3 regions of the Dankookia sp. GCM10030260 genome follow, and region 2 is predicted to be linked to each of the others. Evidence: predicted binding sites of a transcription regulator. Region 2 holds the regulator's gene; each other region holds the start of a gene.
The links. Region 2 encodes LexA, which represses DNA repair genes until DNA is damaged. Its sites were predicted from a motif close to TGTTCTANNTANGTTC; they were not measured.

Region 1: a site for LexA is predicted at 1,083-1,098, ahead of ACFQS7_RS14070 (putative DNA modification/repair radical SAM protein). Genes of this name have one in related genera too.
Region 3: a site for LexA is predicted at 1,465-1,480, ahead of recA (recombinase RecA). Genes of this name have one in related genera too.

What each region holds. Positions count from the first base shown of each region.
Region 1 is NZ_JBHTDE010000003.1:536,426-538,689, reverse strand. It holds gene ACFQS7_RS14075 (ketopantoate reductase family protein) at 1-1,001, opposite strand, end outside; gene ACFQS7_RS14070 (putative DNA modification/repair radical SAM protein) at 1,115-2,264, shown strand, end outside.
Region 2 is NZ_JBHTDE010000008.1:145,450-147,713, forward strand. It holds gene ACFQS7_RS22145 (ComEC/Rec2 family competence protein) at 1-89, shown strand, start outside; gene ACFQS7_RS22150 (NUDIX hydrolase) at 146-832, shown strand; gene lexA (transcriptional repressor LexA) at 850-1,575, opposite strand; gene glp (gephyrin-like molybdotransferase Glp) at 1,697-2,264, opposite strand, start outside.
Region 3 is NZ_JBHTDE010000002.1:80,597-82,860, reverse strand. It holds gene ACFQS7_RS06765 (DUF892 family protein) at 1-97, shown strand, start outside; gene recA (recombinase RecA) at 222-1,274, opposite strand; gene ACFQS7_RS06755 (ATP-binding protein) at 1,503-2,264, opposite strand, start outside.

The DNA.
Region 1 (2,264 bases), on a different contig from region 2:
TTGACGATGTCGGTCAGCGCCGCGTTCGCCGGCGTGGCGATGCCGACATCCTTGGCCTTGTCGCAGACGAAGCCATTGAGGAATTCGATCTCGGTCCGCCGACCCTTGACCATGTCCTGGCCCATGGACGGCCGGTGCGCGCCGCCGCCGGGCTTGCGGGCCTCGGCCAGGCGGTGCTCGTCATATTCGTGCCGGGCAGCGGCGTCGCCCTCGCCGGCGCGGGCGATCACCTCCGGGTCAATGTGGTGGATCTCCTCCAGCGTGTAGCCCAGCGCCTGGCCGACGCGGATGGCTTCGCTGCCGAGGCGCGCGGTGAAGGCGCGCAGCGTGTCGTCCAGCAGGATGTCGCGGCTGATCAATCCGGTGGAGGCGGACATGCCGTTCCCCATCACGTTGGTCACGAGCTTCGACCAGCGCTCGCCCCAGAGGTTGGAGGTAACGGTGCAGCTGTCGGACAACGCGCAGAGCCGCCCGACCTCGTTCGCGCGGTCGGTGATGCGGCCATGCACCTCGCCGACCCGGAAGACGGTATGCGCGGCGCCGCCCTTGCCGGAAGCGCGGCGGACATGGCCGGGTTCGCAGAGCTCCACGGTGATCGACGACGCGATGGCGCCCAGCGTGCGGCCCCAGCCGACCACTTCGGCGATCGTCTCCTCGTTCATGCAGTTCTGCAGGGAGACGCAATAGCCGCCCGGCGCCAGGTACTGCCGCACCATCATCGTGGCCCAGGCGGTGTCATAGGACTTGGTGCAGATGAAGGCGATGTCGAACGGCTTCTCCTTCGAGACCTGCTGCAGTTCCGTCAGGTGGATCGCCTTCACCGGCACGGTGAATTCCGGCACGTCCTTGATGTGGGAGATGCGGAGGCCCTTGGCTCGCATCGCCTCGACATGCTCGGGCCACATGTCGACGAAGGTCACGTCCTCCCCCGCCCGGACCATATGCGCGCCGGCATAACCGCCGACCGCCCCCGCGCCGATGATGGCGATGCGATTGGCCATGGAATTCCCCCCGAATTGCGTTGCCGGCAGTCTGAACCGGGGCGCGACGATGGCAAGGGGGCTTGCGCCGCGATCGTTACAGAACATATAGTGAACCTACGGAAAGGCCGACCATGGAATTGCGCCGCAAGCTCGAGATCCTGGCGGATGCCGCGAAATACGATGCCTCCTGCGCGTCGTCCGGCACCGACAAGCGGGACAGCAGGAAGGGCGGCATCGGCAGTACCGAGGGCATGGGCATCTGCCACGCCTATACGCCGGACGGCCGCTGCGTCTCGCTGCTGAAGGTGCTGCTGACCAATGCCTGCGTCTTCGACTGCGCCTACTGCATCAACCGCGCCGGGTCCAACGTGCAGCGCGCCCGCTTCACGGTGCGGGAGCTGGTGGACCTCACGCTGCATTTCTACAGGCGCAATTACATCGAGGGGCTGTTCCTCTCCTCCGGCATCATCCGCTCGCCGGACTACACCATGGAGCAGATCACCGAGGTCGCCCGCCAGCTGCGGGAGGTGCATGGCTTCCGCGGCTATATCCACCTAAAGACCATCCCCGATGCGGCGCCGGATCTGCTGGCCGCGGCCGGCCGCTACGCCGACCGGCTGTCGATCAACATCGAGCTGCCGATGGCCGAAAGCCTGAAGACCCTGGCGCCGGAGAAAGACGCCCCCGGCATCCGCCGCGCCATGGCCCGCATGCGGCTGCGGATCGACGAGGCGAAGGAGGCCAGGCGCACCGAGCGCCGCACCGCCGCCCCGCGCTTCGCCCCGGCCGGGCAGAGCACGCAGATGATCATCGGCGCCGATGCGGCGGACGACCGCGCGGTGCTCGGCACCACGGCCAACCTCTATGCCAGCTATGGCCTCAGGCGGGTCTACTACTCGGCCTATTCGCCGATCCCGGATGCCTCCGCGCTGCTGCCGCCGGCGGCGCCGCCCCTGGTGCGGGAACACCGGCTCTACCAGGCCGACTGGCTGCTGCGCTTCTATGGCTTCGAGTTGGACGAGATCATGGCGGGCGGCGAGGACGGCAACCTCGACCTCGGCATCGACCCCAAGCTGGCCTGGGCGCTGAAGCACCGCGAACGTTTCCCGGTCGACGTCAACCGCGCGCCGCGGGAGATGCTGTTGCGTGTCCCCGGTCTCGGCGCCAAGACGGTGGACCGGCTGCTCTCGGCCCGGCGGCACCGCGGCATCCGCAGCGACGACCTGGCCCGGCTGCGGCTGCCGCTGGCGAAACTGCTGCCCTTTCTGGTCACCGCCGACC
Region 2 (2,264 bases):
GCGCCGCGCGGGGCACCCGCCCCTGGGTGCCGCCGGTGCCGGTGCCGCGCGGCACGCCCTCGCAGGATCCGCCGGCACCGGTCGAATAGGGGCAAGGCGGATGCAGCCGGACTATCGCGCGATGCCGGTCGGTCCGGACATCAGGGTGGATCTGCTCCCCGGCAGCGTCGCGGTGCCGGCCGGGCTGGAGCCGGCGATCGCCGCCGCCTGGGCGGCCGCGCAGGGCCGCGCCGGCGGCCGGCTGTTCGACGGCCGCGTGTTCTCCGTCAGCGAACTCGCGCCGGACCGCATCGCCGGGCAGCTGGTGGCCTACCGGCTGGTGGTGGCGGCCTATGCCGACCCTGGCCTGGCGGCCGCGCTGCGGCTGCGGCCGCTGTCGGTCTGCGGCGTGCTGCGGATGCCGGACGGCATCCTGTTCGGCCGCCGCCAGCGCGGCGCGACCTATGAGGCCGGGCTCTGGCAGACCCCGCCTGCCGGCAGCGTCGATGCAGGGGCCGTGGTCGGCAACCGGGTGGATGTGGTCGGGCAGCTGCGGGCCGAGCTGGCCGAGGAAGTCGGCCTCGATTGGGGGCGCATCACCGGGTGCCGCGCCGTCACGCTTGTCGAGCATGCGGCGACCGGGGTGCACGACCTGGCCTTCCTGCTCGACACGCCGGCCGGCTTCGCCGAGGTCGCCGCCCGCCACGCCGCCACCGGCTGCGGCGAGTACACCGAACTGCGGGCGGTGCCGGAGGCGGCGCTGGCCGGCTTCATCGCCGCCGCAGCCGGCCGGATGGTCCCGGCCGCGCCCCTGTTCCTGCGGGCGGCCGGGCTGTTGGCGGATGGCGCCTGACCCGGCGCCGCCGCCGGTCAGTACTTCCGCAGCAGCCCGATCAGCCGGCCCTGCACCCGCACGCGGTCCGGCCCGAAGATCCGCGTCTCGTAGCGCGGGTTGGCGGCTTCCAGCGCGATGGAATTGCCGCGGCGGCGCAGCCGCTTCAGCGTCACCTCGTTCTCGTCGACCAGCGCGACGACGATCGAGCCGTTCTCCGCGGTGTCGCCGCGGCGGATGATCACCGTGTCGCCGTCCAGGATGCCGGCCTCGACCATCGAATCGCCGGCGACCTCCAGCGCATAGTGCTCCCCGCCGCCGAGCAGGGTGGCCGGGACCTCGACGCTGTTGCCGGAATCCCGCAACGCCTCGATCGGCAGGCCGGCGGCGATGCGGCCATAGAGCGGCAGATGCACCGCCGCGGCCTCGGTCGATTTCGGCACGCCGGACGGGTTGGCGGCGAAATTGCCGCGGATGACGTTCGGCGCGAGGGCCGGGTCGCGCGGCGCGGCCGGCTGCGTCGTCTCCGCCGTCCGGCGCGGCGCCATGTTCTCCGGCAGGCGGATGACCTCGAGCGCCCGGGCGCGATGGGCGCGGCGGCGCAGGAAGCCGCGTTCCTCCAGCGCCGTGATCAGGCGGTGAATGCCCGATTTCGACTTCAGCTTCAGCGCCTCCTTCATTTCCTCGAAGGAGGGGGAGAAGCCGGTCTGGCGCAGATGCTTGTCGATGAAGATCAGCAGCTCGTGCTGCTTGCGCGTGAGCACCGTATCGCCTCCGTCCGCGGCCGCGCCCCTCCCGCGACGCGGGAACAAAGGGGCAACCGAGTCGGAGTGTTCTACGTAGGTTCTCCGCGTCGGGTCAAACGGTTTTCCATAGGATACGCATTCAAATTCCGAGATCGCCCAAGGGGATGACCTCCACCGCCGCGCCGGCGGGCAACGCCGGGGCGAGCGGCGCGCGCAGGATCAGCCCCTCCGCCCGCGACAGGACCTTCAGCATCGAACTGTCCTGCTGGGGGAAGGGCGTGGCAACAGGCTGCCCATCGGCGCCAGTGGCGAGGGTGGCGCGCAGATGGTCGAAGCGGCGGTCGTTCGCCGCCAGGGGCGCCCCGGCCAGGGCGCGGATGGTGCGAGGCGGCTCGCCCGGCAGGCCGGAAAGCCGCGCGATCGCCGGGATCAGGAACAGCACGGCGCAGACCATGGCGGAGACCGGGTTGCCGGGCAGCCCCAGCACCGGCGTGGCGCCGAGCCGGCCCCAGATCAGCGGTTTCCCCGGCCGCATGGCGATCTGCCAGAAATCCAGCGCGAAGCCCTGCGGCCCGAGCGCCGCCTGCACCAGGTCGTGGTCGCCGACGCTGGCGCCGCCGGTGGTCACCAGCATGTCGCAGGCCCGGGCGGCGACGGCGGCCGCGGCGATGGCCTCGCGGTCGTCCGGGGCGATCGGCAGCACCAGC
Region 3 (2,264 bases), on a different contig from region 2:
GCTGCTGAAAGCCATGGGCAGGCCAAGGCCGCCGGGACGCTGCAGGAGGAGAAGGCGGCCGACGCGCTGCTGGCCCAGCTGGCCAAGATGGGGATGAACCCTGCCGCTATCAGCCCCCAAGCTGCCAACGACCAGTCAAGGCGCAGCGGCCGCGGCGCCGCCTAGCCCACGGACATAGAAGTCAGTACGGGGGGATGCCTCCCCCCCGTACTGACATCCGCCTATTCGGCCGCCGCGGGGGTTTCCTCGGCTTCCTCGTTTTCACCCGCGACCAGCATGGCATTGGCGACGATGCCCGACTGGGCCCGCACCTTCTGCTCGATGGTTGCCGCGAGCTGCGGGTTGTCCTTGAGGAACTGCTTGGCGTTCTCCCGCCCCTGGCCGATCCGTTGGCCTTCGGCGCTGAACCAGGCGCCCGACTTCTCGACGACCGTGGCCTTGACGCCGAGGTCGATGAGCTCGCCGAGCTTGGAGATGCCCTCGCCATACATGATGTCGAAGTCCACGACCCGGAACGGCGGCGCCATCTTGTTCTTCACCACCTTCACGCGGGTCTGGTTGCCGACCACGCTGTCGCGGTCCTTGATCGCGCCGATGCGGCGGATCTCGAGCCGGACGGAGGCGTAGAACTTCAAGGCGTTGCCGCCCGTCGTCGTCTCCGGGTTGCCGAACATGACGCCGATCTTCAGACGAATCTGGTTCAGGAAGATCAGCAGCGTGTTGGAACGGGAAACCGTGCCGGTCAGCTTGCGCAGTGCCTGCGACATCAGCCGGGCATGCAACCCGACATGGCTGTCGCCCATCTCGCCTTCCAGTTCGGCGCGCGGCACCAGGGCGGCGACGCTGTCCACCACCAGTACGTCGATCGCACCGGATCGGACCAGCGTGTCGCAGATCTCCAGCGCCTGCTCACCGGCATCCGGCTGGCTGATCAGCATGTTGTCGATGTCGACGCCGAGCTTCTTGGCATAGCCGGGGTCGAGCGCATGCTCGGCATCGATGAAGGCGCAGGTGCCGCCCTTCTTCTGGGCCTCGGCAATGATATGCAGCGCGAGCGTCGTCTTGCCCGAGCTTTCCGGACCGTAGATCTCGATGATGCGGCCCTTCGGCACGCCGCCGATGCCAAGCGCGATGTCGAGCCCGAGCGAACCCGAGGAGATCACCTCGATCTCGCCGTCGAGCGCCTGGCGTGCGCCCATGCGCATGATCGAGCCCTTGCCGAACGACCGCTCGATCTGGCTGAGCGCGGCGTCAAGCGCCTTTCCCTTATCCATCCTGGCTGCCCTTGTCCTTGATCGCGTCCTGGATCCGTCGCCATCATGCCCGCGGCAGGGATTGCATGCGGGTATGAGGGCTGCAACCTACCATATTTCAACCGGCAGATGGAAACGGATCGATTCGAATCGCCCTGTTCGTCGGGGTGACTGTGGCAGAGACTATGGCCATGCGGACCCCGAAAAACAAGAACATTTGGTAAACACCGATGAGATCGGCGGGGGCGGTCATCCCGGCAGCGCCGCCCGTCCGTCCAGCGCCGCCGCCACTTCCCGCAGCAGATCCGCCAGGTCGAAGGGCTTGCCCAGATAGCGGAACCCCTCCGCCGCCAGGTCGCGGCCCAGCATGGCTTCGGCATAGCCCGAGAGCAGCAGCACCGGCAGCGACTGCCAACGCCGGCGCAGCCGCCGCGCCAGTTCCACCCCATCGGCCCCGGGCATGGCGACGTCGCTGACCAGCAAGGCCGGTGCCGCCCCGGCCTCGACTAAGGCGAGGGCGGCTTCGGCGCTGTCTGCCGCCAGCACGTGATGGCCGCCACGTTCCAACAGCAGGGTGCCGAGCCGGCGGAGTGGCGCCTCGTCCTCCACCAGCAGCACCAAGGCGGCCGGCTCCGACGGCGTCACCGACGGCACGATCGGGTCCGGCGGCGGGACGGCGATGGGCGCCTGGCGCGGCAGATGGATGCGGAAGGTGGTGCCCTCCCCCAGCCGGCTCTCGACCGCGACATGCCCCCCGGACTGGGCGACGATTCCCTGCACCGTGGCAAGCCCGAGCCCGGTCCCGCCCTTGTCCAGCCGGGTGGTGAAGAAGGGCTCGAACAGCCGCGGCACCACCTCGGGCGCGATGCCGGCCCCGGTATCGCTGACCTCCAGCACCACCCAGCGACCGGGTGGCAGGGCGCCCTCCCCCTCCGGCCGCAGCACAACCCGGTGGCCGGTGGCGATCCGCAGAGTGCCGCCCCGCGGCATGGCGTCGCGCGCATTCACCGC